Regions from separate parts of the Pseudomonas tohonis genome, predicted to be linked through region 4. Evidence: riboswitches for the same ligand, from Rfam matches in the RefSeq annotation. Region 4 holds a riboswitch; each other region holds the start of a gene.

Evidence for each region. Region 4 has a riboswitch for cobalamin ahead of btuB (TonB-dependent vitamin B12 receptor). Riboswitches for the same ligand answer to the same signal wherever they lie in the genome.
Region 1: another riboswitch for cobalamin. It lies ahead of HSX14_RS04310 (CbtB domain-containing protein); the one in region 4 lies ahead of btuB (TonB-dependent vitamin B12 receptor).
Region 2: another riboswitch for cobalamin. It lies ahead of cobG (precorrin-3B synthase); the one in region 4 lies ahead of btuB (TonB-dependent vitamin B12 receptor).
Region 3: another riboswitch for cobalamin. It lies ahead of HSX14_RS19045 (TonB-dependent receptor); the one in region 4 lies ahead of btuB (TonB-dependent vitamin B12 receptor).

Annotation. Positions count from the first base shown of each region.
Region 1 covers NZ_AP023189.1:931,443-938,445, reverse strand. Annotated here, with positions in the region: gene HSX14_RS04340 (OmpW/AlkL family protein) at 1-658, shown strand, start outside; gene HSX14_RS04335 (NAD-dependent epimerase/dehydratase family protein) at 764-1,693, opposite strand; gene HSX14_RS04330 (sugar nucleotide-binding protein) at 1,686-2,570, opposite strand; gene cobM (precorrin-4 C(11)-methyltransferase) at 2,767-3,531, opposite strand; gene HSX14_RS04320 (cobalamin biosynthesis protein) at 3,528-3,938, opposite strand; gene HSX14_RS04315 (CbtA family protein) at 4,012-4,719, opposite strand; gene HSX14_RS04310 (CbtB domain-containing protein) at 4,731-4,913, opposite strand; cobalamin riboswitch at 5,014-5,225, opposite strand; cobalamin riboswitch at 5,284-5,477, shown strand; gene cobW (cobalamin biosynthesis protein CobW) at 5,574-6,626, shown strand; gene cobN (cobaltochelatase subunit CobN) at 6,689-7,003, shown strand, end outside.
Region 2 covers NZ_AP023189.1:913,944-920,946, reverse strand. Annotated here, with positions in the region: gene HSX14_RS04260 (cobalt-precorrin-6A reductase) at 1-291, opposite strand, end outside; gene HSX14_RS04255 (cobalt-precorrin-5B (C(1))-methyltransferase) at 288-1,385, opposite strand; gene cbiE (precorrin-6y C5,15-methyltransferase (decarboxylating) subunit CbiE) at 1,445-2,650, opposite strand; cobalamin riboswitch at 2,732-2,921, shown strand; gene cobG (precorrin-3B synthase) at 2,998-4,347, shown strand; gene HSX14_RS04240 (precorrin-8X methylmutase) at 4,344-4,970, shown strand; gene HSX14_RS04235 (precorrin-2 C(20)-methyltransferase) at 4,970-5,731, shown strand; gene cobJ (precorrin-3B C(17)-methyltransferase) at 5,731-7,003, shown strand, end outside.
Region 3 covers NZ_AP023189.1:4,201,055-4,208,057, reverse strand. Annotated here, with positions in the region: gene HSX14_RS19050 (ABC transporter ATP-binding protein) at 1-484, opposite strand, end outside; gene HSX14_RS19045 (TonB-dependent receptor) at 507-2,645, opposite strand; cobalamin riboswitch at 2,754-2,957, opposite strand; gene HSX14_RS19040 (PaaI family thioesterase) at 3,204-3,647, shown strand; gene HSX14_RS19035 (zinc-dependent alcohol dehydrogenase) at 3,651-4,679, shown strand; gene HSX14_RS19030 (MarR family winged helix-turn-helix transcriptional regulator) at 4,680-5,264, opposite strand; gene HSX14_RS19025 (glutathione S-transferase) at 5,263-5,868, shown strand; gene HSX14_RS31235 (Bcr/CflA family efflux MFS transporter) at 5,967-7,003, opposite strand, start outside.
Region 4 covers NZ_AP023189.1:4,576,064-4,583,066, reverse strand. Annotated here, with positions in the region: gene HSX14_RS20735 (DNA-3-methyladenine glycosylase I) at 1-610, shown strand, start outside; gene HSX14_RS20730 (NAD-dependent deacylase) at 638-1,411, shown strand; gene HSX14_RS20725 (C40 family peptidase) at 1,478-2,089, shown strand; gene HSX14_RS20720 (C40 family peptidase) at 2,264-2,791, shown strand; gene HSX14_RS20715 (O-methyltransferase) at 2,800-3,462, shown strand; gene HSX14_RS20710 (hypothetical protein) at 3,467-3,787, shown strand; gene HSX14_RS20705 (four-helix bundle copper-binding protein) at 3,794-4,129, opposite strand; cobalamin riboswitch at 4,245-4,457, shown strand; gene btuB (TonB-dependent vitamin B12 receptor) at 4,515-6,383, shown strand; gene cobO (cob(I)yrinic acid a,c-diamide adenosyltransferase) at 6,395-7,003, shown strand, end outside; gene HSX14_RS20690 (cobyrinic acid a,c-diamide synthase CobB) at 7,003-7,003, shown strand, end outside.

The DNA.
Region 1 (7,003 bases), 3.2 Mb from region 4:
TCTCGCTGTGGCCGCCCCGGTGGCCCATGCCCACCAGGCGGGTGACATCCTCGTCCGTGCCGGTGCCATCACCGTCAACCCGAAAGCCGACAGCTCTTCCGTCAAGGTGGACCGCGGCGCCCTGGCCGGCGCCGACCTGGGCGGCAAGGCGACCATGGACAGCGACACCCAGCTGGGCCTGAACTTCGCCTACATGCTGACCGACCACTTCGGCCTGGAACTGCTGGCCGCCACCCCCTTCGAGCACGAAGTGAAGATCAAGGGCACCGCCCTCGACGCCGCCAACGGCAGCCTGGGCTCGCTGAAGCACCTGCCGCCGACCCTGAGCGTCGTGTACTACCCGCTGGAATCCCAGTCGGCCTTCCAGCCCTACCTGGGCGCCGGCATCAACTACACTTGGATCTACGACGAGCACGTGGGTAGCGGCGCGACCGCGGCCGGCTTCGACAACTTCCGCGCGAAGAACTCCTGGGGCCTGGCCTGGCAGGTCGGCGCCGACTACATGCTGACCGACAACATCATGCTCAACGCCCAGGTGCGCTACATCGACATCGACACCCGCGCCTACGTCGACAACACCGCCCTGGGCGTGCGTGCCAAGGTGGACGTGGACGTCGACCCGTGGGTCTACATGGTCGGCCTGGGCTACAAGTTCTAAGCCCGCCGCAACGAGAAAAGGCGCCTTCGGGCGCCTTTTTCATTGGCATCACGGGATGGGAGCGGGATGAGAAAAGGCGCCCGAAGGCGCCTTTCCTGTCTTCACTCAGCGGCCCAGCAAGCGGGCCAGGCCGACCGCCAGGGGAGTCGGCTCGGGGAAGGCGAAACGCTCCAGCAGACGGCTGTTGTCCGCCAGGGAATGGCGGATATCGCCCGAGCGCGCTTCGGCGTAGCTGATGGCCGGCAGTTCGCCCACCACGCTGCCGATGGCGGCGAGCAGCTCCTTCAGGCTGGTGGAGCGCTGCAGGCCGACGTTCACCGGGCCGGCCTCGACGCCAGGGTTCTCCAGCGCCTGCACCAGCACCTGCACCAGGTCGCCGACATAGACGAAGTCACGGGTCTGCTCGCCATCGCCGAAGATGGTGATGGGCGTGCCGGCCAGCGCACGCTCGGTGAAGATGCTGATCACCCCGGAATAGGGCGAGGACGGGTCCTGCCGCGGCCCGAAGATGTTGAAGAAGCGGAACACCGCCGGCTCCAGGCCATGCTGGCGGCGGTAGAAGTCCAGGTACTGCTCGCTGGCCAGCTTGTCCACCGCGTAGGGGGTGAGCGGCGCGACGGGGGTGTTCTCGTCGATGGCCTGGCCTTCGCCGTTCTGCCCGTAGACCGAGGCGCTGGAGGCGAACGTCACGCGCTTCACGCCGTGCTGGCGCATGGCCTCGCAGACGTTGAGGGTGCCGACGAAGTTGGCCTGGTGGGTCGACACCGGGTCATCCACCGAAGCCGGCACCGAGGCCACGGCGGCCAGGTGCGCCACCGCCTTGCAGCCGGCCATGGCGCGAGCCACCAGCGCGGCGTCGGCGACAGTGCCTTCGATGAATTCGACGCGCGGGTTCTCCAGCGGCAGGTTGCTGCGCTTGCCGGTGGAAAGATCGTCGAGCACGCGCACCGAATGCCCGCGCGCCAGCAGCGCATCGACCAGGTTGGAGCCGATGAAGCCGGCGCCGCCGGTAACGAGGATGGGGGAATCAGCCATGGCGGTAGTAACGGTCCAGGAGTGCGGGCAACGCCGCGCGCCACGCGCGGGGCTTGATGCCGAATGTATGGAGGATTTTCTTGCAGGCCAGCACCGCGTGCTGGGGCTCGTCCGCCGCATCGGGACGGGCGGCGTGGGCCTGGGGGGTGATTTCCTGCACCTTCAGCGCGCGCAGGTTGCGGGCCTCGGTGAGCACCGCCTGGCCAAGCGCCAGGGTGGTGGTCGCCTCATGGCCGCCGTAGTGGTAGGTGCCCCAGAGCGGCGCGGCGCAGTCCAGCTGCTTGAGCACGGCGAGCATCACCCGCGCGGCGTCGTCCACCGGCGTCGGGTTGCCGCGGCGGTCGTCGGCCAGCATCAGCTCGGCGTCACGCTCGGCACGGGCGAGGAAGCGCCCGAGGATGCCCTCGTTGCTGTCGTCCAGCAGCCAGCCGAAGCGCAGCAGCACATGCTTGGGGCACATGGCACGCACGCTCTGCTCGATGCGCCACAGGGACTGCCCGCGAAGGCTCAGGGGAATGGTCTCGTCCTTCTCGTTGTAGGCCGTCGCCCGGGCACCATCGAAGACGCGGTAGCTGGAGGGCTGCAGCAGGACGATACCGTGGTGCTGGCAGAGCTCGGCGAGGCGCTCGACCGCGCGTTCCTGCGCGGCGAAACGGGCCGGGCTGGCCTCCTCGGCCTGGAACCAGTCGAAGTAGTAGGCGAGGTTGATCACCGCATCGGGGCGGGTGTCGTCGAGCAGCTGGGTCAGGCTGGCGGCATCCCAGCCCTGTTCGGGCGGGCGCGGGGCGAGGAACCCTACATCATCCTCGGCCCCCAGGCGGATAAGCGCCTGGCCAAGGGCATTGCCACCGCCCAGGAGCATCAAGCGCATACGCATAGACAGAAGGTCGCTTAAAGCCAGTGGGTGTTATCGATCAGGCCATGACCCCGCACCGGCGCCATCCCTGTGACCAGGAGGTTCGCCAAGACGGGCATCAGGCACGCAAGCCGGCGGTCGTTTCCGACCGGGGAACACGCATTCTGCTTATTTCCCGGCGCTGCGTCACTAGCGGCGCGCCATGCGGCACGCCGCGTCAGTCGTCGCCACCCCCTGCGGGGCGATAGAGATGGGCGTGATCGGGGTGATAGAGCGAGGAATCGGTGAAGCCTTCGGCGGCCAGCACGCGCCCCACGAGGATCAGCGCGGTGCGACGGAAGTCCTTGCCCGCCACCCGCTCCACGATGTCCGCCAGCGTGCCGGTCACCCAGTCCTGGTCGGGCCAGCTGGCGCGGTGCACCACGGCCACCGGGCAGTCGGCGCCGTAGTGCGGCAGCAGTTCGTCGACGATGCGCGGCAGGTGGCTGACGCCCAGGTGCACCGCCAGGGTCGCGCGGTGCTGCGCCAGCTCCGCCAGGGACTCGCCCTCGGGCATGCGCGTACGGGTGGCGAAGCGGGTGAGGATCAGCGTCTGCGAGATGTCCGGCAGGGTCAGCTCGGTACCCAGCAACGCGGCGCAAGCAGCGGTGGCGGTGACGCCGGGCACCACCTCGTAGGGAATGCCCAGTGCCCGCAGGTGGCGGATCTGCTCGCCGATGGCGCCGTACAGCGACGGGTCGCCGGAGTGCACGCGGGCCACGTCCTGGCCGCGCCCGTGGGCCTCGGCCAGCAGGCGGACGATCTCGTCCAGGTGCAGCTCGGCGGTGTTCACCACCTGCCCGGCACGATGCCCGTCGAGCACCGCCTCCGGCACCAGGGAACCGGCGTAGAGGATCACCGGGCAGCTGCGGATCAACCGCTGGCCCTTGACCGTGATGAGCTCCGGATCGCCGGGGCCGGCGCCGATGAAATAGACCGTCATGGGTTATCCACATCCTCGGGAATGCAGGCCAGCGCACAGGTGGCGCGGGCACTGCGGCGTTTATCCACCAGCAATCGCGCAGGCCGGCCGGCCAGGGTTTCGGCATGCAGCAGGGCCGCGGCTTCGGCGACGCCGGGGCTGCCGGTCTCCCGCAGGACGACGGCCGAGGCGCCGGACAGCCGACCCTCGCAGGCCACCAACTCGGTGGCCGGCAGCAGCGCCAGGGGCAGCTGAAGGGACAGCGCCAGTGCGCGCAGCCCGGGCTCGTCGGCCTTGCTGTCGACGCTGGCCAGGGCACTCAGGTCGCCGACCGCCAGGCCGCGCTCGGCCAGGGTGGTGACCAGCAGCTCGCGCAGTTCGTGTTCCGGGCAGCCGCGCCGGCAGCCGAGGCCGGCCACGCGGATCATCGGCCAGCCCTGAAAAGCAAGACCCCGCGAAGGGCCGGGCCCTGCGCGGGGTCGATCGACGGCACGGCCCGGCTCACGCCAGGTCTTGGCTCGCGGAACGCTGGTACAGCCAGGCGGCGGCCCAGCCCAGGGCGCCCCAGAACAGCGCGTTGGTGATCAGCGAGGCAGCGATGAACTCGTGCTCCAGGGCTTCCGGCGCCAGGCTCGAATGCACCTCGGGCTGCGGCGCCCCCACCACGTGGGGAATCACCAGCAGCGCCAGCCCGACGAGGCGCAGCACCCAGCTGCGGCCGAAGGCGATCAGCGCGAGGCCGGCAGCGGTGGAGGCGGCGGTGCCGACCCACCAGACCTGGCGCTGGGCCAGGTCGGCGGCCGCGGTGCCCGGCAACTCCGGCGGCAGGCCGAGGGACGGCGCCAGGGCGAAGGTGGCGAAACCCGCCAGGCCCCAGAGCAGGCCCTGCCAGGCGCGGGTCGGGCCGCGCAGGCTGAACAGTGCGGCCAGGAGCAGGGCGAAGCCCACCGCGACCACCAGGTTGGCGCCACCGGTGGACAGCGTGCGCTGCCAGCCATCGGCGGGCGCCCAGGCCTCGGCATCGTGCTCATGGGCGGGCGTGCCGGCGGCGTGCTCGTGGCTGTGCTCGGCCTGCTCGGCCGGTGCCGAGCTCTCGAACGTCTCCGCGTGGAGGATCAGCGGGGTGACCCACAGGCTCTGCAGCAGGGTCAGCACGATGGCGGCGAACAGGCCGGCGAACCCGGCGGTCTGGGCGATGCGCTTGATCACGGTCGCGCCCCTCAGTGGCAGGGGAAGGCAGAGCTGTGGCGGGTGTCGTGGGCCGCGTTGTGCACCGCCTCGATGTGCGAGAAGCCGGCGAAGTACACGAGCGACAGGCCCAGGAGGCTGGCACCGATGGCGATGGCCAGGCGTTTGGACAGGGGGACGGCGGCGGCCGAATGGCTCAGGGTGCTGCTGGACATGGTGCTTCCTCTGCGTGCGGGTGAGTCGGCAAGAGGAACGCGTGCGAAGAAAGCGGCCGCGACGGCACCGCATTTCCGGCGTGCGCCCGCCCACCGCGGGTTGCCAAAAAGTGATCAGGCCGGTCTCCGGGCTTGCGACGCCAGCCGAGGCTGGGCGGGTTTGCCTTCCCATGTCCGCCGGACACAGTGGCCTACAGATCCCTACGTGCGCTTACCGTTGCGGGGGCAGCGTCGGACTCGCCCTGGGGCACACCGACTTCCCGTTTCACCTCGCGCGCGACGGCGCGAGACACCTGAAAAAACCGCACAAGGACATCACGAGTCCGATCGGCCGTCAACCGCCGCGATTGACCGCCGCCCCCGGCCTGCGTAGCCTTCGGCCCTTCGAGGTTCTGCGGCCGCGCGCCGCAGCTAAGAGGGAACACGGCCAAGCCGTGGCTGCCCCCGCAACTGTGAACAGCTGAGGTCCTATCCACAGCCACTGCCCGACGGGCGGGAAGGCGGAGGGACGGCGCATCGCGCCAGGCTGTGAGCCAGGAGACCTGCCTCGGCGAATTTCCAGACAACCGGGCGGGGTGATCCGGTGGCGAATCGGGCCCTCCGTGCCCTCGTCCCGCGCGCCCGCCGATCCGATCGACTCCCAGCGAAGGGCTGCCGCGCATGAAAACCCTGGCCAAACTCCCCGTCACCATCGTCACCGGCTTCCTCGGTGCCGGTAAGACCACCCTGCTCCGCCACATGCTCGACAACGCCGAAGGCCGCCGCATCGCGGTGATCGTCAACGAATTCGGCGAGCTGGGCATCGACGGCGAGATCCTCAAGCAATGCTCCATCGGCTGCACCGAGGAAGAGGCCGTGGGCCGCGTCTTCGAACTGGCCAACGGCTGCCTGTGCTGCACCGTGCAGGAAGAGTTCTTCCCGGTGATGCGCGAACTGGTGGCCCGCCGTGGCGACCTCGACCAGATCCTCATCGAGACCTCCGGCCTGGCCCTGCCCAAGCCCCTGGTACAGGCCTTCCAGTGGCCCGAGATCCGCAGCGCCTGCACGGTGGACGCGGTGATCACCGTGGTCGACAGCCCCGCCGTGGCCGCCGGCACCTTCGCCGCCCACCCCGAGCAGGTGGACGAGCAGCGCAAGCAGGACCCGAACCTCGACCACGAGTCGCCCCTGCACGAACTCTTCGAAGACCAGCTGGCCAGCGCCGACCTGGTGATCCTCAACAAGGCCGACCTGCTCGACGCCGACGCCCTGGCCGCCGTGCGCGCCGAAGTGGCCGAGGAGCTGCCGCCGGCGGTGAAGATCGTCGAAGCCAGCGCCGGCAAGCTGCCGCTCTCCGTGCTGCTGGGCCTGAACGCCGAGGCCGAGGCGCACATCGACAGCCGCCCCACCCACCACGACCACGAAGGGCACGAGGACCACGACCACGACGAGTTCGACTCCTTCCACGTCGACCTGCCGGAAGTAGAGGAAGCCGCCCTGCTGGCCGCCCTCGGCCAACTGGTGGAGCGCCACGACGTGCTGCGCATCAAGGGCTTCGCCGCCATCCCCGGCAAGCCCATGCGCCTGCTGGTACAGGGCGTCGGCAAGCGCTTCGACAAGCACTTCGACCGCAAGTGGCTGGCCGGCGAGACCCGCGCCACCCGCCTGGTGGTGATCGGCCAGGAGCTGGACCCGGCCACCATCGCCAACGAACTGCGCACCGCCCTGGCGTAACCGCCGAACCGGCTCCTCTCCCGACCGGGAGAGGGCCGCTCCCCCCTGCCAAGGCCCGAGCCATGCACCTGCTGCGCACCCAACCCGGCGGCTTCGTCCCCGACGACGGCATCGCCCACCTGGCCCAGACGCCCGCCGAACTGGTGATCCTCTGCAGCGGTGATTCGCACCTGGCGCTGCTGGCCGAGGCCGCCCGCGAGCTGCCGCAGGACTACCCGAGCCTGCGCCTGGCCAACCCCATGCAGCTGCAGAACCACGCCTCGGTGGACCTCTACGTCGACGAGGTGCTGCAGCACGCCAGGGTCATCCTCATCTCCGTGCACGGCGGCGTCGGCTACTGGCGCTACGGCATCGAGCAACTGGTGGCCCTGGCCGAG
Region 2 (7,003 bases), 3.2 Mb from region 4:
GGGGCGACGCAGGGCCCAGCAGGGAATGCCGGCGAGCCCGGCAGCGCGGGCGGCGTTGTGGCTGATTTGCGCGGCATAGGGGTGGGTGGCGTCGAGCAGCAGGCCGATACCGGCTTCGTCGATGTAGCGCGCCAGCCCTTCGGCACCGCCGTAGCCGCCGACGCGTACCTGGCAGTCGAGGTCGGCCGGCACCTTGCCGAGGCCGGCGAGGCTGTAGACGTGCTCGGGGCCGAGGCGCCGGGCCAGGGCCAGGGCCTCGGTGACGCCGCCCAGCAGGAGGATGCGCGTCATGGTCGCTCCAGCGCCTGGCCGACCAGGTTGCCCTGGCGATCGATGGCGAAGACTTCCAGGGCCACGCTGGCCGGCACGGTGCGGCGGGCGAAGGCCAGGGCGCGGGCGCAGACCGCATCGCCCAGGGGCACCCCGGCGGCATGGGCCAGCGCCAGCGCCTGCTGGCTGGTGTTGGCGCCGCGCATGGCGTCCTGCAGGTCGGCATCGGCGCCCAGGCCGGCGGCCCATTCGGCGAGCAGGGGCAGGTCGATGCTGGAGCTGCGGCTGTGCAGGTCCATGTGCCCGGCGGCCAGCTTGCTGATCTTGCCGAAGCCGCCGCACAGGCTGAGTTTTTCCACCGGCGCCTTGCGCAGGTGCTTGAGCACGGCACCGGCGAAGTCGCCCATCTCGATCAGGGCGGTGTCTTCGAAGCCATAGCGCCGGCGCATGGCGTCCTCGCTGGCATTGCCGGTGCAGGCGGCCAGGTGGGTGAAGCCGTTGGCGCGGGCGACGTCGATGCCCTGGTGGATGGAGGCGATGTAGGCCGCGCAGGAGAAGGGCCGGACGATACCCGTGGTGCCGAGGATCGACAGGCCACCGAGGATGCCCAGGCGCGGGTTCATGGTCTTCAGCGCCAGCTCGGCGCCGCCCTGCACACAGACGGTGACTTCGAAGCCACCGGGGTGGCCGTGCTCCAGCGCGAGTTGGGTGAGGTGCTCGGTCATCATCTGCCGCGGCACCGGGTTGATCGCCGGTTCGCCCACCGCCAGGGTCAGGCCCGGCCTGGTCACGGTGCCGACGCCGGGGCCGGCGTGGAAGCGCACCCCGGGCTCGTCGGCCAGGCGCACCTGGGCGTAGATCAGCGCACCGTGGGTCACGTCCGGGTCGTCGCCGGCATCCTTGAGCGTGCCGGCCTCGGCACCGCCGTCGATCGAGCGGCAGAACTCCAGGCGCATCAGCACCTGCTGGCCCTTGGGCAGGACGATCTCCACCGCGTCGCTCGCCACCCCGGCCAGCAGCAGGCGCGCCGCTGCCAGGCTGGTGGCGGTGGCGCAGCTGCCGGTGGTGTAGCCGCTGCGCAGGGGCGCGGGTTGCTCGGGGGTTTCGTCACGCATGGCGGGCTCGCACAGGGCAAGGCTCGGCAGCGCTGGGCCCCGCTGCGCTCGGCACCCAGCTACGCATGCTTCACCACCTCGAGGAGGGTGATGGGCAATGCCGAGCGCCAGGTGTCGAAGCCACCCAGGGGCTGGGCCTGGGCGATGGCGATGCGGGTCAGCTCGCCGCCATGGGCGTCGCGGAAGGCCACCAGCACCGCCTCGCTCTGCAGGGTCACGGCGTTGGCCACCAGGCGGCCGCCGGGCTTGAGCCGGCCCCAGCACTGCTCCAGCACGCCGGGCTCGGTGACGCCGCCGCCGATGAACACCGCATCGGGCGCGGGCAGGCCATCGAGTGCGGCGGGGGCCTGGCCGGCCACCAGTTGCAGGCCGGGCACGCCGAGGGCGTCGCGGTTGTGGCGGATATGCCCCTGGCGGCCTTCGTCGGCCTCGACGGCGATGGCACGGCAGCCCGGGTGGGCACGCATCCACTCGATGCCGATGGAGCCGCTGCCGGCACCCACGTCCCAGAGCAGTTGCCCCGGTCGCGGCGCCAGGCGCGCGAGGGTGATGGCGCGCACGTCGCGCTTGGTCAGTTGGCCGTCGTGGCGGTAGGCGTCGTCCGGCAGGCCGCAGGTCAGCGGCAGGTGGCGGGCCTGCTCGCCGGCACGGCAGTCGATGGCGACCAGGTTGAGGGCCGCGACCCGGGTGGCGGACCAGTCGCCGGCGACGCCGTCGATGCGCCGTTCGGCCGGGCCGCCCAGGTGTTCCAGCACGGTCATGGCGCTGGGCCCGAAGCCCCTCTCGGCCAGCAGCGCGGCGATGGCGGCAGGGCTGTCGCCGTCATTGCTCAGCACCAGCAGGCGGGCGCCGTCATGCAGATGCAGGTTGAGCGCCGCCAACGGACGCGCCACCAGGGAGACCAGCGTGGCGTCCTGCAACGGCCAGCCCAGGCGCGCGGCGGCGAGGGAGGCGGACGAGGGGGCCGGCAGTACGCGCAGCTCCTCGGCGGGCAGCTGCCGTGCAAGGCTGGCCCCCACGCCGAACAGCATCGGGTCGCCGCTGGCCAGCACGCACACCGGCGCGCCACGACGCTGCAGCAACGGCTCCAGGGTGAAGGGGCTGGGCCAGGCGCTGCGCCGGGCGCGGATGCAGCGGGGCAGCAATTCCAGCTGGCGCGGCGCGCCCACCACCTCCTCGGCGGCCAGCAGGGCATGGCGCGCGGCCTTGCCCAGGCCGGCGTAGCCGTCCTCGCCTATCCCCACCAGCGTCAGCCAGGGCTGCATGCAGTTTTCCTCGTATCCGACCGTGCCGCGTCCATTGGGCATCCGACAACCAGCCGCATCCCACAGCCGTGCAAAGCGGGCATAATAGCGCCCTTCACCGGTTGCCGGAGCGCCCACTGCGCCCGGCCTAAGAGGGAACACGGTCAAAGCCGTGGCTGCCCCCGCAACTGTATGCAGCGAGTCCTCGCGATCCGTGCCACTGGGAAACCGGGAAGGCCGCGACGGATACCGACCTGCCAGCCAGGAGACCTGCCGGTGACACCAGTCGCGTGTGCACGCATCGAGCGGGGTGTCTCGGTGCCAGGGTTCCCTTGCGGGGGGACACGGTCGCCGCGGCAACTGACCCGGTGACCACGGTGAACCACGCTCCCTCCAGCGCTCCATCCGTCCGCCCCTCGGCCTGCCCGGGGCTGCTGCGCATCGTCCCGGCGAAGGACGGCGGCATCTGCCGCATCAAGCTGCCCTGCGGCCGCCTGCAAGCCGGTGCCGCCGAGGCCCTGGCGCTGGCCGCCCACGGGTATTCCGGCGGCGTGCTGGAGGCCACCAACCGCGCCAACCTGCAGATCCGTGGCGTGCATCCGGGCCGCGAACAGGCGCTGATCGCCGAGCTGCTGGCCATCGGCCTGGGCGCCGCGACGCCGGGTGCGGACGATGTGCGCAACCTGATGGTCAGCCCCGCCGCCGGGCTCGACCCGAGCGCGCTGCAGGACGTCCGTCCGCTGGCCACGCGCCTGCTGGCCCTGCTGGAGGACAACCCGCGCTTCCACGCGCTCTCGCCCAAGTTCGCCCTGCTGCTGGACGGCGGCGAGGGCCTGGCGATGCTCGACCACCCCAACGACATCTGGCTGGCCGCCATGGAGCCCGGCAAGGACGGCCTGTTCGCCTTTGGCCTGGCCGGCTGTCCGCCCCGGGAGGCCAGCGACCCGCCCGCCCTGGCGGCGGTGCCCGGCGCCCGGGTGCCGGCCCTGGTGGAAGCGCTGCTCGAGCTCTTCCTCGAACGGGCCGCGCCGCAGCAGGCGCGCATGCGCGACCTGCTCGGCAGCCTCGGCGCCGATCAGCTGCTGGCCGAGCTGCGCCAGCGCCTGCCCTTCCCCCTGCTGGACGCCGGTGGCTGGCGCCGCGCCGCCACCGACCTGCGCCCCATCGGCGTGCTGCCGCAGGCGCAGGCCGGGCTGTGGCTGGTCGGCGCACTCCCGCCCCTGGGGCGCCTGCAGGCGGGCCAGTTGCTGGCCCTCGCCGAACTGGCCCGGCGCCACGGCGACGGCAGCCTGCACGTGACGCCCTGGCAATCCGTGCTGCTGCCCAACGTGCCGGAACGGGAAACCGCCCCGCTGCTGGCCGGGCTCGCCGCCCTGGGCCTGTGCACCGAGGCCGACGCGCCACTGGCGCGCCTCCAGGCCTGCACCGGGTCGGCCGGCTGCGCCAAGGGCCTGGCCGACACCAAGGCCGACGCCCTGACCCTCGCCGCCACACTGCCCGACGGCGCGCGGGTGCACCTGTGCGGCTGCCCGCGCTCCTGCGCCGCCGCCCATGTGGCGCCGCTGACCCTGCTGGCCACGGGCGACGGCCACTACGACCTCTATCGACGCGACGACGGCGCCGGTGGCTTCGGCCGCCCGCTGGCGCGCGACCTGGACATACACGCGGCGGCCGCCTGGCTGGCCGCCGCGCCTGACAGCTGGAGCTCCACCGAATGATCGATTACATCCGCGATGGTCAGGAGATCTATCGCCATTCCTTCTCCATCATCCGCGCCGAGGCGGACCTCTCCGCCATCCCGCCGGACCTGGAGAAGCTCGCCGTGCGCGTGATCCACGCCTGCGGCATGGTCGACGTGGTGCAGGACCTGCGCTTCTCCCCCGGCGCCGGTGCCGCCGGCCGCGCGGCCATCGCCGCCGGCGCGCCGATCCTCTGCGACGCGCGCATGGTGGCCGAGGGCGTGACCCGTGCGCGCCTGCCGGCGAACAACGAGGTGATCTGCACCCTCAACGACGCCAGCGTGCCGGAGCTCGCCCGCACGCTGGGCAACACCCGCTCGGCGGTGGCCCTGGAACACTGGCGGGAACGCCTGGAAGGCAGCGTGGTGGTGATCGGCAATGCCCCCACCGCGCTCTTCTACCTGCTGGAGATGCTCGACGCCGGCGCGCCGAAGCCGGCGCTGATCCTCGGCTTCCCGGTGGGCTTCGTCGGCGCGGCGGAATCCAAGGACATGCTCGCCGCCGACAGCCGTGGCGTGCCCTACGTGATCGTGCGCGGGCGCCGTGGCGGCAGCGCGATGGCCGCAGCGGCGATCAACGCCCTGGCCACGGAGGTGGAGTGATGGGTGCACAGGAACGCGCCGGCAAGGGCCGCCTGATCGGCCTGGGCGTCGGCCCCGGCGACCCCGAGCTGATCACCCTCAAGGCCCTGCGCCTGCTGCAGTCGGCCCCGGTGGTCGGCTACTTCGTGGCCAAGGCGAAGGCCAACCTGGGCCAGGGCGGCAATGCCTTCGGCATCATCGAGCAGCACCTGGTGGAGTCGCAGCAGCGCATGCCGCTGGTCTACCCGGTGACCACCGAGAAGCTGGAGCCGCCGCTGTCCTACGAGGATGTGATCAGCGACTTCTACGACACCGCCGCCGAGCAGGTCGCCCAGCACCTGGAGGCCGGGCGCGACGTGGCGGTGATCTGCGAGGGCGACCCGTTCTTCTACGGCTCCTACATGTACCTGCACGACCGCCTGGCCGGGCGCTACGAAGCCGAGGTGGTGCCGGGCGTGTGCTCCATGCTGGGCAGCGCCGCGGTGCTCGGCCTGCCGCTGGTGTACCGCAACCAGAGCCTGTCGGTGCTCTCCGGCGTGCTGCCGGAGGATGAACTGAAGGCGCGCCTGGCGGACGCCGAGGCGGCGGTGGTGATGAAGCTCGGGCGCAACTTCGACAAGGTGCGCCGGGTGCTCGGCGAGCTGGGCCTGGACGGCCGCGCCCATTACGTGGAGCGCGCCACCATGAGCAACCAGCGCATCCTGCCGCTGCATGAGGTGGACCCGATGGCCTCGCCCTACTTCTCGATGATCCTGGTCCCCGGCCAGAAGTGGAGAGGCTGATGGACCCACGCAAGGCCCCGGCCATCCTGCTGCTCGGCAGCGGCGGCCTGCCCGTCGCCCGGCGCATCCAGGCGCTTTATCCACAGGCACGCGTGCTCGGCCTGGCCGGGCGCGTCGAGGGTGCCGACGCGACCTACGCCGAGTTCGGCGAGACCTTGCGCGGGCTCTACCGCGACGACAGGCCGATCATCGCCCTGTGCGCGGCCGGCATACTCATCCGCAGCCTTGCCGCGCAGCTGGCCGGCAAGGGCGCCGAGCCGCCGGTGCTGGCGGTGGCCGAGGACGGCAGCGCCGTGGTGCCGCTGCTGGGCGGGCTCGGCGGGGTCAACCGCATGGCCCGCGAGATCGCCGCGCAGCTGGAAGTGGCCCCGGCCATCACCACCAGCGGCGAGCTGCGCTTCGGCACCTGCCTGCTGGAACCGCCAGCGGGTTATGCCCTGGCCGATATCGAGCAGGGCAAGCGCTTCGTCTCCGACCTGCTGGGCGGCGAGTCCGTCCGCGTCGAGGGCGAGGCGCCCTGGCTGGAGGCGGCCAACCTGCCCCTGGCGGATCAGGCCCGGCGGGTCATCCATGTCACCGCCGAGCAGCGCGTGGACGCCCGCGACGAGCTGCTGATCCACCCCCGCGTGGTGGCTGCGCGCATCGACGGTGATGCGGATGCAGCCGGCGTGCGCCAGGCCCTGGCCACCGCCGGGCTGGCCAGTGGCGCCCTCGCCTGCCTGTTGGCCGCCCCCGCACGCATGACCGATGCCGCGCTGGCCAGCTGCGCCGACGAACTCGGCGTGCCGCTGCGCTTCGTGGTCGACGAGACGGCGCTGCCGCCCCTGCACCAGCACCTTTCGGGCATCCGCCTGTACCGCGCCGCGCAGCCGCTGGAGGTGGAGCGCATCGGCCGGCGCCGTGGCCGCCTGACGGTGGTGGGCCTGGGCCCGGGCGCCGCCGAGTTCATGGTGCCGGCCACCCGCCGCGCCCTGGACGAGGCCGAGGACCTGCTGGGCTACGAAACCTACATCCGCATGGCCGGGCCCTTCCGCCCGGAGCAGGTGCTGCACTGCACCGACAACCGCGAGGAACTGCAACGCGCCCGCCACGCCTTCGAGCTGGCCGCCAGCGGCCGTCGGGTGGTGGTGGTGTCCTCGGGCGACCCGGGCGTGTTCGCCATGGCCGCCGCCGTGCTCGAAGCCCTGGACGACAACCGCGACCCACGCTGGCTGCAGGTGGAGCTGCAGGTGTTCCCCGGCGTCTCCGCCGCCCTGGCCACCGCCGCCAAGG
Region 3 (7,003 bases), 380 kb from region 4:
GGCCGGGTCGCTGGACCAGGGCGCGGGCCAGCAGCACGCGCTGCTTCTCGCCGCCGGAGAGGCGGGCGAAGGGGTGCGCGTGAAAGTCGGCCATGCCCACGCTGGCCAGCGCCTGGGCGACCATCGCGGCATCCTCGGCGTCATCGCCATCGAACAGGCCCTTGTGCGGCGAACGGCCCATGGCGACCACCTCGGCCACGGCGAGGCCGAAGTCCTGGGGGAATTCCTGCAGCACCACGGCGATGCGTTGTGCGCTCCAGCGCGGGCTGCGCTGCCAGAGGTCCTCGCCGTCCAGCGCCACCCAGCCGGTGACCGGGCGCTCGGCACGGTAGGCGCAGCGCAGCAGGCTGGTCTTGCCGCTGCCGTTGGGGCCGATGAGGCCGACGAACTCGCCCTCGCGCACCTGCAGGTCGATGCCCTGCAGGCGCCAGTGCGAGCGGACATCGGGTGCCCAGGCGAGGTCGCTGATGTTCAGTGAGGGCATGCCGGGCACTCCTTTCGAAGGTTCAGAAGCTGTAGTCGGCGGTGACGAAGAACGAGCGCGGCTGGCCCAGCAACCACTGCTGGCCGCCGTTCTGCTGGGTGACGGCGTAGCGGCGGTCCAGCAGGTTGTTCAGCTCCAGCCCCAGGCGTGTGTCGGGCAGTACCTGCCAGCCGAGGTTGGCGTCGAGCACGGTGTAGCCGGGCACGTTGACGGTGTTAGCGGCGTTGGCGTAACGGGCGTCGACGTAGCGCGCGCCGAGGCCGGCGTCCAGGTCATGGCCGAGCGCCTTGCTCACCCAGAGGTTGGCGGTGCGCCGTGGCACGTCGGTGGGGCGGTTGCCGGACCGGGAGACGAGCTGGCCGCCGACGGATTCGTTGAAGTCGTCGTATTCGGCGCGCAGCAGCGAGGCGTTGGCCGAGACGTGCCAGCCCTGCGCCAGGGCCAGTTCCAGGGTCGCCTCCAGGCCGTCGGAGGATTGCTGGCCGATCTGCTGGGTGGGGCGGGTCACCGATTCGCGGGAGAGCAGCTTCTTCTTGACGATGTGGTAGGCGGCCAGGGTCCACTCGCCGCGCCCGTCCCAGAACTGCTGCTTGAGGCCGAACTCGGTCTGCTTCGACTCGGTCAGGTCCATCTGCTGCTGGGTGGGGCTGAGGGTGATGAGGTTGCTGACGCCGTCCTCGCTGGTGGAGTACTGGCCGTAGAAGGACAGCTGCGGGGTGGCGGCGAAGACCAGGCCGGCGCGCCAGTTGCCGCCCTGGATGCTGCGGTCGCTGCGGCTGTTGGCGCGCAGGTCGCTGCGGTCGATGTGGTTCTGGTCGCGGCGCAGGCCGGTGACCACGGACCAGCGCTCGCCCAGTTGGGTGCGGTTCTCGGCGAACAGGGCGGCGGTGCGGGTTTCGCTGCGCGAGTGCGGGCGGTAGGCCGAGGCGCTCTGGTAGTAGCCGGGGGCCGGGTTCCACGGGTCGACATAGTCGCCGCCGATGTCGGTGTAGGGCGCGTTGTTCAGCAGGTCGAAGCGGATGCGGTTGAACTCGCCGCCCACCAGGGTGCGGCTGTCGAGGCCGAACAACGCATGGTCGAAGGTGAAGGTCTGGCGGTCGCCGATCTGCTCCTGCTCGTGCTTGATGCGCAGCTGCTCGGCACGCTCCAGCTGGCCCCGGCCGGCGTCCCAGGTGTAGGCCTCGGCGTTGCGCCAGTAGCGGCGGCTCTTGATGTGGTAGAGCTGGTTGCTGGCGCTGAAGCCTTCGCTGGGCGTCCAGTCGGCGGTGAGCCGGGTCCACTGGTCGTTGTAGTGCAGCTCGGCGTTGTGCAGGTTGTAGTTCCTGTCTTTCAGGCTGCCCCACAGGTGGCCGTTGATCAGCGGCGTGCCGAAGTAGTTCATCGGCTGCAGGTCGCCCTGGTCGTGGGCCAGGGTGAAGGCCAGCTCGTCGCTGGCCTGCCAGCGCAGGGCGGCGCTGAGGCCGAGGTTCTTCGAGTCGCCCCGGTCGATCCAGCCGTGGCTGGCCTCGCGGTTGAGGTTGAGGCGGTAGCTCAGGGTGTCGGTGAGCGAGCCGCCGCTGTCCAGGGCCATCTGCTGGCGGTCGTCGGAGCCATAGCCCAGGCGCAGGCGGTTGCGGATCTCGCCGTCGAAGGGCTTCTTCGGCACCACGTTGATCACCGCGCCCGTGGCGCCTTCGCCGTAGAGCACCGAGGCCGGGCCACGGATCACGTCGATGCGTTCCACCATCCACGGGTCGGTGGGGAAGGTGGTGGTGCCCATGCCGGTGTAGAAGCGCGTGCCGTCGTACAGCTGCATCACCGAGGCGTGGCCGGTGAAGCCCCGGGCCGAGAGGGCGGTGCCGCCGTTGCCGGGGGTGCCGATGTGGGTGATGCCGGGGCTGCGGGTCACGGCGTCCTGCACGGTGGCGTTGTTGCGTGCGCGCACCTCGTCACCGCTGATGGCGCTGGTGCTGGCCGGGGTTTCCAGGGCGGACAGGCCCAGGCGCGAGCCGGCGGGCACGGGCGTGTCGAGGCGGATGGCGGTGTCGTCCGCCTGGCCGGTGACGGCGGTGGCCGGTAGCGCCAGGGTGCCGTCGTCGGCGTGCAGGGAGAAGGAGATGGACAGCGCGAGCAGGCCGAGGGCGGCGCTCGCCGGAGCGTTGGAGCTGAGGGTACGGGTCATGTCGTTCCTATCACGTCAGGAATGAATGGAGCCCGGAGGGAATGCAAAGGCGCGCGCGGGCGCGTGCACCCGTGCGAGAAACCGGCCCGTGCCCGCCCACCGCGGGTTTGCCTATCGATGTTCCAGGCCGGTCTCCGGGCTTGCGAGGATCACGCCGCATTCGCCTTCCCATGCCGTGGGCACAGTGGCGTATCGAATGCAGCGCTCGCTTACCGTTGCGGGGGCAGCGCCGGACTGGTCCTGATGGACGCACCGGCTTCCCGTTTCACCCCACGCACGACGGCGTGGGACACCTGGAACGGCGGGCATATGACCATCCGCGCGCCCGGGCGTCAACGCCGAAGTGGTGCGCGGGATGGCGCAAACCCCCATTCCAGAGCCTTAACGGCGTTGCCGGAATGCCTTCTTCTTTGTCATATCAACAATGTTGATTTGAGATTCTGCGCTCACGTATCGTCCGTCCACGGGCTGCAGGGCGATTCCCTCGCGCTGGCCCGGTGGGGGCTGACCATCCCCCCGAAACCGCTCGCCGACCCCGGCAGAGCCAGGAGCCCCGAGATGACCGATACCCCGAACAGAACCCCTCCCTCCGGCCTGCAGATCCTCCAGGCGGTGATCGCCGGCAAGCTGCCCGCACCTGCCATCGGCGAGACCATGGGGATGATGGCGGTGGACGTGGAGCCCGGGCGCATCTTCATCGAGGCTCGGCCCGATGTGCGCCACCTCAACCCGGCCAGGACAGTGCACGGCGGCTTCACCGCCACCTGCCTGGACGGTGCCGCCGGCCTCGCGCTGTTCTCCACCCTGCCGGGCGATGCGCAGTACGCGACGGTGGACCTCGGGGTGAAGTACCTGCGCCCGCTCAAGGCTGGCGAGCTCTACCGCGTCGAGGGTTGGGTGGTGGAGCGCACCCGCAGCCTGGCGATCTGCGATGCGCAGGTGGTCGACGCCAGCGGCAAGCTCTGCGCCCGTGCCACCACCACCTTCAGCGTGAGGGACTGAGCCATGCGCGAACTCATCGTCAAAGGGGCGGGACGCCTCGCCTGGGAGGACGCGCCGTCGCCCCTGCTGGATTCGCCGCTGGCGGCGCTGGTGCGGCCCATCGCCTCGGCCTCCTGCGACCTCGACCGGCGCCTGATCGCCGGCCTCACGCCGTTCAAGCCGCCCTTCGCCCTGGGCCACGAGTGCGTGGCGGAGGTGCTCGAAGTGGGCGCGCAGGTGGGCACGGTCAAGCGTGGCGACCTGGTCTCGGTGCCCTGGAAGATCGCCTGCGGCACCTGTCGCCAGTGCCTGGCGGGGCGCAGCACGGCCTGCACCGGCGTCGCCCGGCATGCGGCCTATGGCGTGCCGGCGGGCGGGCACTGGGGCGGGCTGTTCTCCGAGGTGGTGCGGGTGCCTTTCGCCGACGCCATGCTGGTGCCGCTGCCCCCGGGGCTGGACCCGGTGGCCGTGGCCAGCGCCAGCGACAACCTCACCGATGCCTGGGTGGCTGCCAGCCGCCCGCTGGCCACACGGGAGGAGGCGAAAGTGCTGGTGGTGGGCGGCACCGAGAGCCTGGGCATCCTCGCGGTGCAGATGGCCCGCGCCGCCGGGGCGGCCGAGGTGGATTACCTGGATGGCGACGGCTACCGCGACGAGTTGGCCGTGCGCAGCGGCGCGACCCTGCGCAACGGCGCCGATGGCGCGCTGAACGAGCGCTACGACCTGGTGGTGTCCGCCACCCGCGACCCGCAGGCGCTGCGTACCGGCCTGCTGGCGCTGGCGCCGGGCGGGCATTGCTCGTGCATCGGCATCATCTTCGAGGACCCGGCCATCCCGCTGTTCGGCATGTACATGCGCGACGTCACCCTGTCGGTCGGCGCCTGCAGCGTGCGCCCGCACATCCCCAGGGTGCTGGAGCTGGTGGAGCAGGGGCATTGCGACCCGATGCTGGTGAGCCCCAGCGTGGTGCCCTGGGAAGAGGCCACCGAGGCATTGATCCGGCCGCTGGCCAAGTGCATCGTGGTGCGCGAACGCATCACCACGGCGGGTTGATCAGTCGAGGCGGGCGGCCAGGGACTGCATGACCGAGTGCCAGGCGACCCGGCCGTCGGCGTCGGTGGTGTCCAACGCGGCGCGGATGACCCGGCGCTCCAGGTCGGTGGCGCGGTGTTCCACGTCATGGCCTGCCGTGCTGAGCAGGAGGCGCTTGTAGCGGTGCTGTTCCGGGTCGCGCTGCTGGGTCACCAGGGCGCGTTCCAGGAGGTGGGTCAGCGGGCGGTGCAGCGCCTGCTTGCTGATGCCGAGGAGGGCGGCCAGTTCGCCGACGTTGATGCCTTCGACGCGCCGGATGGCGTAGAGGATGCGGTGGTGGACGCGCGACAGGCCGAGGGTTTCCAGGTAGGCGTCGGCGTCCACGGTGAGGCCGCGGAAGCCGAAGTGCAGCAACTCCAGCGCGACATCCAGGTCGTCCAGGCGTCTGATGTCGGCGGAGTCCAGTTTGATTTTCCTGTCGATGACCATGGGCAGCTCCCGGGCGCGATGGGCGGGGATGCTACCGGCGCCGCCGGTGGGGGTCCAGTTGCAACGACAGCGGGCGCCGGCATTGGGCCGGCCCGCGAACAGGAGCATTGAAGACATGAAACTGATCTACGCAGGGGCGTCCCCCTTCGCTCGCAAGGTCCGGGTGCTGGCGCTGGAAGCCGGCCTGGCGGCAGGCATCGAGATGCTCGACACCGCCGTGCTGCCGATCAAGGAGAACGCCGAGGTCAACCGCGCCAACCCGCTGGGCAAGATCCCGGTGCTGATCACCGCCGAGGGCGAGGCGCTGTTCGACAGCCGCGTCATCTGCGAATACCTCGATGCCCTGCAGAGCGGCGACGCCTTCTTCCCCCACGGCGCCGAGCGCTGGACCTGCCTGACCCGCGCGGCCCTGGCCGACGGCCTGATGGATGCCGCGCTGCTGGTGCGCTACGAGGGCGCCATCCGCCCCGAGGCGCTGCAGTGGCAGGACTGGAAGGACGGCCAGCTGGGCAAGATCCACCGCGCGCTGGATGCCCTGGAAGCCATCGCCAGCGAACTCCAGGGGCCGGTGGACATTGCCCAGATCGCCGTGGCTTGCGCGCTCGGCTACCTCGACTTCCGCCTCTCCCACCTCGGCTGGCGCCAGGGCCACCCGGGGTTGGAACGCTTCTTCGCCGCCTTCTCCGAGCGCGAGTCGATGAAGGCGACGGTGCCGGCCTGACACCGCCGCGTTGGGCCTCGCTGCGCTCGATCGCGAATGAATTCGCTCCCACGGTCGTGATGCTTCCCGCAGGAGCGAGCTCTGCTCGCGAATCGCCTTCAGTCCGTCGCCAGGGCCACGGCCCGTGCCTGGTGCGCACGGGCCAGGCGGAACAGGCCGAAGGCGGCGAGGGCGAAGGTGACGTTGAGGCCGATCATCGGCAGCGCGCTGTCGTTCTGCAGCGCGCTGAGCAGCAGGCCCGAGAGCGTGGCGCCGGCCATCTGGGCGAAGCCGATGAAGCCGGCGGCGAGCCCCGCGCGGGTCGGGTTGGGGATCACCGCACCGGCCACCGAGCCGGGCAGCACCATGCCGGCGCCGAGGGTGAGCAGCACCTGCGGCAGCAGCAGGCCCGGCACCGAGGGGCCGGCGGCGAGCAGGATGGCGAGGGTGAGCACGGCGCCGGTGGCCACCAGCGCGGTGCCCATGCCCACCAGGCGCGCCGGGCCCCATTTCAGGATGAGGCGGTTGCTGAGGATGGCCCCGGCGATCAACCCGGAGACGATGCCGCCGAAGACCAGCCCGTACTGGGTGGGGCTCAGGCCGAGCTGGCCGACGAACACCCGCGAGGAACCGGCGATCACGCAGAACATGGCGCCATAGGTGCCGGCGATGGCGAAGGAGAAGGCGCGCACTTCGGCGCCCCTGAGCAGGGCGCGGTAGTTGCCGGCGAGGGTGGCGATGCGGCCGGCGAGCGGGTCGCGGGCCTGGTTGCTCTCCCGGTAGAGCAGGGCGCAGGCGAGCAGGGCGAGGATGCCGATGATCACCGTGGCCACCACGACGGCGCGCCATGAGCCGAACCGGGTGGCGATCAGCCCGCCGATGACCGGCGAGAGCATGATGGTGCAGAGCATGCCGATCACGGTGAGGGCCATGATCGGGCCGGCCTTCTCGCGCCACACGTCGCGCACGATGGCCCGTGCCACCACCAGCGCCGCACAGGCGCCGAGGCCCTGCAGGGCGCGCCCGGCGATGAACTCCGGCATGGAATGGGCGAAGGCCATCCACAGCGAGGCCAGCACGTAGGTGGCAACCCCCGCGAGCAGCACCGGCTTGCGGCCGATGCGGTCCGACAGCGGGCCGAAGAACAGCTGGCCGA
Region 4 (7,003 bases):
GGAGGCGCGCCTGCCCCGGCCGCGCAGCGATGCCGAGCTGCGCGGGCTGGCCGATGATCGCTACCTGTCGCTGCTGGCCTTGCGGGTGTTCCGCGCCGGGCTCAAGCACAGCCTGGTGGACGCCAAGTGGCCGGCCTTCGAGGAGGTGTTCTTCGGCTTCGACCCGGAGAAGGTGGTGCTGATGGGCGCCGAGCACCTGGAGCGGCTGATGCAGGATGCGCGGTTGATCCGTCACCTGGGCAAGCTCAAGAGCGTGCCGCGCAACGCCCAGTTCATCCTCGACGTGCGCCGCGAGAAGGGCAGCTTCGGTGCGCTGATCGCCGATTGGCCGGTGACCGACATCGTCGGCCTGTGGAAGTACCTGGCCAAGCACGGCAACCAGCTGGGCGGGCTGTCGGCGCCGCGTTTTTTGCGCATGGTCGGCAAGGACACCTTCATCCCCACCGACGACATGGTCGCCGCGCTCAAGGCCCAGGAGGTCATCGACAAGGCGCCCACCAGCCTGCGCGATCTCGCCCTGGTGCAGGCCGCGTTCAACCGCTGGCACGAGGAAAGCGGCAGGCCGCTGTGCCAGCTCTCGGTGATGCTGGCCCACACCGTCAACCACTGATCCCGTTTCGCGAGGCAGGAGGCTTCCATGGACCATTCGTCGGATATCGCCCGGGTCGCCGCTGAGCTGAAGCGGGCCGAACGCATCCTCATCATCACGGGGGCAGGCCTTTCCGCGGATTCCGGCCTGCCCACCTACCGCGGGCTCGGTGGCCTCTACAACGGCATGACGGAGGAGGGCATCCCGATCGAGGAGGCCATCTCCGGCCCCATGCTGCGGCGGGACCCCGCCCTGTGCTGGAAGTACCTCGCCCAACTCGGGCGCGCCTGCCTCGGTGCACGCCCCAATGCCGGGCACGCAGCCATCGCCGAACTGCAGCGGCTCAAGCCGGAATGCTGGGTGTTGACGCAGAACATCGACGGCTATCACCGCCAGGCGGGGTCGCCCGTGGAGCGGCTGATCGAGATCCATGGCGAACTGGCGCCCCTGTTCTGCCAGTCGTGCGGCGCCGAGAGCGACCAACTGTCGCAGCACCTGGAACGGCCTTTGCCTCCCAAATGCACGGTTTGCGGTGGTATTCTCCGGCCTCCCGTCGTCCTGTTCGAGGAAATGCTCCCCGAAAAGGCCATCGACACCCTCTACGCGCAACTGCGCAAGGGCTTCGATGCGGTGCTTGCGGTCGGCACCACGGCGAGCTTCCCCTACATCATCGAACCGGTGATGCGCACCCGCCAGCAAGGCGGCTTCACGGCGGAAATCAACCCCGCCAGCACTGATCTCGCCCGCTCGGTCGACGTACATCTGATGGGAAAGGCCTTAGATGTTTTGCAGGAACTACTGAGTCACATTTCGATCGATTAAATTTGCAAATTAGATCGATAGAGGGCATATTCGCGCCTTCTTATAATTTTCGACACGGTCGTGCCCATGCTCAGTCGCTTCGCACCCCTCGTGCCTATCACGTTTGCACTGTTTCTCACCGCTTGCGCCGGCGTTTCGCCGAAGCCGCAAGTAGCCGCCACTCCGGAGCCCCAGGCCGCCATCGAAGAGCCGAGCGTCCAGGACATGGCGGACATGATGGACGACGAGCCCTACCAGCTGCCGTCCCTCGCCGACAACGTTCTCGAGCGTGGCTTCGAACTGGTGGGCACCCCCTACCGCTTCGGTGGCCGTTCCCTGAAGACCGGCTTCGATTGCAGCGGCTTCGTCGGCTACCTGTTCAAGGAAGAGGCGGGCATCCAGCTGCCGCGCTCCACCCGCGAGATGATCAACCTCGATGCACCGGTCATCGCGCGCAGCGAGCTGAAGCCGGGCGATATCGTCTTCTTCAACAACCGTGGCCGTGGCCGCGTCAGCCACGCCGGCATCTACATCGGCGACGACCAGTTCATCCACTCCTCCAGCCATCGCAGCGGCGGTGTGCGGGTCGACAGCCTGGATGACCGCTACTGGAGCGCGAGCTACATGGAAGCCAAGCGCGTCCTGGCGCAGGTTTCCCCGTCGATGAACGCCTCGGCGCAAGGCTCGATGCACCGCTGATAGCGATCCTGATCCACCCGTCGGCCCGGACCCTGTTCCGGGCCGATTCGTTTCCGCCTTCTTCTATATAAGTCCGGGTTGCCGCCCACGCGCAGCGGCGATGGCTTTTTGCTTGCATTATTCGAGCGGTATCAGCAAATTAGCGAGCAAACCTCAAGTCAGGACTGACTTGCCATGCCCGCATTGCACCGTCTTGCCCTCATCGCGCTGCTCGCCCTCCTCGGTGCCTGCTCCAGCCATGCGCCGGCTCCCGCTCCCGTCTACACCCCGCCCGTGGTCCAGGCGCCGTCCTCGCCAGCGGCCGATGACGTGCTGTTCCGTGCACTCGGTCTGGTGGGCACCCCCTATCGCTACGGTGGCAACACCCCGGACAGCGGCTTCGACTGCAGCGGCCTGATCGGCTACGTCTACCGCGACGCCGCCGGCATCAGCCTGCCGCGTTCCACCCGCGAGCTCATCGCCATGCGCGTGCCGACTATCGGCATGAACGCCCTGCAGAGCGGTGACCTGGTGTTCGTCGCCACCAACGGCGGCGGCCAGGTCAGCCACGCCGGCATCTACGTGGGCGAGGGCCGCTTCGTCCACGCGCCCTCCAGTGGCGGAACGGTGCGCCTCGACAGCCTGTCCAACAGCTACTGGCAGAAAAGCTACCTGAACGCCAAGCGCGTGCTGCTCGATTCGCACCTGGCGAGCACGCCCTGAGAGGCTGCATGACCACCCGGACGCTCAACCTTGACGACGACCTCTACCGCTACCTGATCGACGTCTCCCTGCGCGAGACGCCGTTGCTCGCGCGCCTGCGCGAGGAAACCGCGCTGCTGCCCACCGCGCGCTGGCAGATCGCCCCCGAGCAGGGCCAGTTCATGGCCATGCTGGTGCGGCTCACCGGAGCGCGACGCATCCTGGAAGTCGGCACCTTCACCGGCTACAGCGCCCTGGTGATGGCCGAGGCGATGCCGGCGGACGGCCGCATCCTCTGCTGCGACCTGCCCGGCGACTACAACGCCGTCGCCCGGCGCTACTGGCAGGAGGCGGGCGTCGAGGACTGCATCGACCTGCACCTGGCCCCCGCCCTGGAAACCCTCGGCCGCCTGGAGCAGGAAGGGCAGTCCGGCAGCTTCGACCTGATCTTCATCGACGCCGACAAGGCCAACTACCCCGCCTACCTGGAGCACGCCCTGGCCCTGGTGCGCAGCGGTGGGCTGGTGCTGTTCGACAACGTGCTGTGGAGCGGCCGCGTGCTGGAGGCCAACCCCGACAGCGCCGACACCCGCGCCATCCAGGCCCTGAACCGCGCGCTCAAGACCGATGCCCGCATCGACCTCTCGCTGCTCCCCATCGGCGACGGGCTGACCCTCTGCCGCAAGCGCTGAGCCCATGGCCGAGCCCATCCGCCTGCCACCCCAGCCGGACGCCTGCGAGCTCTGCCGGCGCGCCGCGCCCCTGACCCGCCACCACCTGATCCCAAAGGCGCTGCACAGCAAGACCTACGTGCAGAAACGCTTCGCCCGCAGCGAGCGCATCACCGCCACCCTCTGGGTCTGCCGTCCCTGCCACAACCAGATCCACCGCCTGTTCAGCGAAAAGGAACTGGCGCTGACCTACAACACCCGCGAGGCGCTGATGTCCGACGAGCGCCTGCGCACCTTCGTCGACTGGCTGGCGGGCAAGCCGGCGGGGTTCGAACCGAGGCATTGAGCGGCGTCAAGCCGCCTTAGCCATCACCTCGCACTCCTCCGCGCAGCGCTGGCAGGCTTGCGCGCATTCCTGGCAGTGGTCGTGGTCGTGCTTGGCGCATTCCTCGGCGCAGGCCTGGCAGGCGATGGCGCAGAGGCGGCAGATCTCGTCGGCCAGGGGGCTGTCGCGGGCCATCAGCAGGGCGGCGAGGCGGCACAGGTCGGCGCAGTCGCGGTCGGTGCGGATGCACAGCGCCATGTGCGCGGCGTCTTCCTCGCGCAGGCAGGAGGCGGCGCAGTGTTCACAGGCGATGGCGCAGGCGTTGCAGGCCTGGATGCAGGAGGCATAGCGTTCGCGGATCATCGGAAGTCTCCTCATGGAGTGGGTCCTGTTGAGTGGACGCAGGCCCGCGGCCATCGGTTCGACCCTTTTTTCCGCCTGCCGCCCGTCGATTGACCCTGACCACAGCGGCCACTAAGCTGCGCGCCTTGCATCAGGTGCCCCGCGGCCATGCCGCCGGGGTGAAACAGGGAAGCCGGTCCATTCTCCCGAAGAATCCGGCGCTGCCCCCGCAACGGTAGGCGAGTCATCCACCGCATCCAGCCACTGTGCCCCGGCATGGGAAGGCGCGGTCGGGGAACCGACGGTTCCACTCGCAAGCCCGGAGACCGGCCTGGTGTGACTGCGCATGGGATCGCCCCATGCATCACCCCAGGAGGTCGCGCGGGTGGCGCGACGGAGACCGATCTTGAACCGAAACGCTTCCCCGAGGCCGGCGCTGCTGGCTGTTCTCGGCATCTCGTGCATTTCCCCGCTGGCCGCAGCCCCCCTCGAACTCGACGAGCAGGTAGTCACGGCCACCCGCAGCGAGCAGCCCGTGCGCGCCAGCCTGGCCGCCACCACCGTGATCGACCGCGAGGCCATCGAGCGCAGCCAGGCCAGCTCGTTGCCGGAACTGCTGCGCAAGGTGCCGGGCGTCACCCTCAGCAACAACGGCGGCCCGGGCAAGAACACCACGCTGTTCATGCGTGGCAGCGAATCCGACCACGTGCTGGTGCTGGTCGATGGCGTGAAGATCGGCTCCGTCAGCGCCGGTCTGGCGGCCTTCCAGGACCTGCCGGTGGAGCTGATCGAGCGCATCGAAGTGGTCCGTGGCCCGCGCTCCAGCCTCTACGGCTCCGAAGCCATCGGCGGGGTGATCCAGATCTTCACCCGCAAGGGGCATGGCGAGGGCGCGGCCAAGCCCTGGTTCTCCGCCGGCTACGGCACCCATGACAGCTATCAGGGCAGCGCCGGGGTGGCCGGTGGCGACGAGCAGGCCTGGTACAACCTCGGCGTCAGCAGCCAGGACACCGACGGCATCAACTCCCGCCGCCAGGGCAGCAACTACTACGAGCCCGACGCCGACGGCTACCGCAACCTGTCCGGCACCCTCAACGCCGGTGTGCAACTCGGTGGGCTGGCGGTGGACGGCACGCTGATGCGCGCCAAGGCCCATAACGACTACGACGACATCGACAACGGTGGTTACCTGCATCCCCTCGGCGGCCACGGCGCCAACGCCGACAACCGCCAGGAGGTGATCGGCGGCCGCGCCCGCTTCAGCCCCCAGGACATCTGGAACATCACCCTCCGGGCCGGCCGCAGCGAGGACAAGTCCATCAGCCACACCGATGGCCTGTTCGACGCCCGCTTCGACTCCAAGCGCGACAGCGCTTCCTGGCTCAACGACCTGACCCTCGCCGAAGGCCATGTGCTGACCCTGGGCTACGACTGGCAGCGCGACCAGGTCAGCAGCTCCACCGCCTTCGAGCAGGATTCGCGCCGCAACCAGGGCTGGTTCGCCCAGTACCTGGGGCAGGCCGGCCAGCAGGACTGGCAGCTGTCGCTGCGCCGTGACGACAACGAACAGTTCGGCACCCACGACACCGGCAGCGCCGCCTGGGGCTATGCGCTCAGCGACGCGTTGCGCTTCAGCCTCGGCTACGGCACCGCCTTCAAGGCGCCCAGCTTCAACGAGCTGTACTACCCCGGCTACGGCAACCCGGGCCTGGATGCGGAAACCTCCGAGAGCTTCGAGGCCGCGCTCACCGGGGAGCACGACTGGGGCCACTGGTCGATCAACGCCTACCGCACCCATGTCGACGACCTGATCGCCTACGACTCCACCCTCGGCCCGTACGGCGGCCCCAACAACATCGGCAAGGCCCGCATCGACGGGCTCGAACTGGTGCTGGGCAGCCAATGGCTGGGCTGGGACTGGAGCGCCAACGCCACCTTCATCGACGCCGAGAACCGCGACCACGGCAGCAACGCCGGCAACGAACTGCCGCGTCGCCCGCAGCAGAGCTTCAACCTCGACCTCGACCGGCGCATCGGCCGCTTCGGCCTGGGCGCCACGTTGCACGCCGAAGGCCGCAGCTACGACGATTTGGCCAACCGCAACCAGGTGGCCGGCTACGCCACCCTCGACCTGCGCGGCGAGTACTGGCTGACCGAGGAATGGCGCCTGCAGGCCAAGGTCACCAACCTGCTGGATGCCGACTACGAAACCGCGCTGGACTACAACCAGCCCGGGCAGGCAGTGTTCTTCAGCGTCCGCTACCAAGCCCTCTGACAGGAGCCCCCATGACCGAATCCATCGAACGCGATGCCCGCCACAAGGCGCGCATGCAGCGCAAGAAAGCCCTGATCGACGAGAAGATCGCCCAGGCCCAGGACGAGTACGGCCTGTTGCTGGTGCACACCGGCAATGGCAAGGGCAAGAGCAGCTCGGCCTTCGGCATGGTCGCCCGCGCCCTCGGGCACGGGGTGAAGGTGGGGGTGGTGCAGTTCATCAAGGGCGGCATGTCCACCGGCGAGGAAGCCTTCTTCCGCCGCTTCCCGGACGAGGTCGCCTACCACGTGATGGGCGAGGGCTACACCTGGGACACCCAGGACCGCCAGCGCGACATCGAGAAGGCGCAGCAGGCCTGGGCCGTCGCGGCGCAGCTGCTCAACGACCCGCAGGTCGGCCTGGTGGTGCTGGACGAGCTGAACATCGCCCTCAAGCACGGCTACCTGGACCTGGAGACCGTGCTCCGCGACATCGAATCGCGCCCCGAGCTGCAGCACGTGGTCGCCACCGGCCGTGGTGCGCCCCAGGGCCTGATCGACGCCGCCGACACCGTCACCGAGATGAGTCTGGTCAAGCACGCGTTCAAATCCGGGGTGAAGGCGCAGAAAGGGGTGGAATTC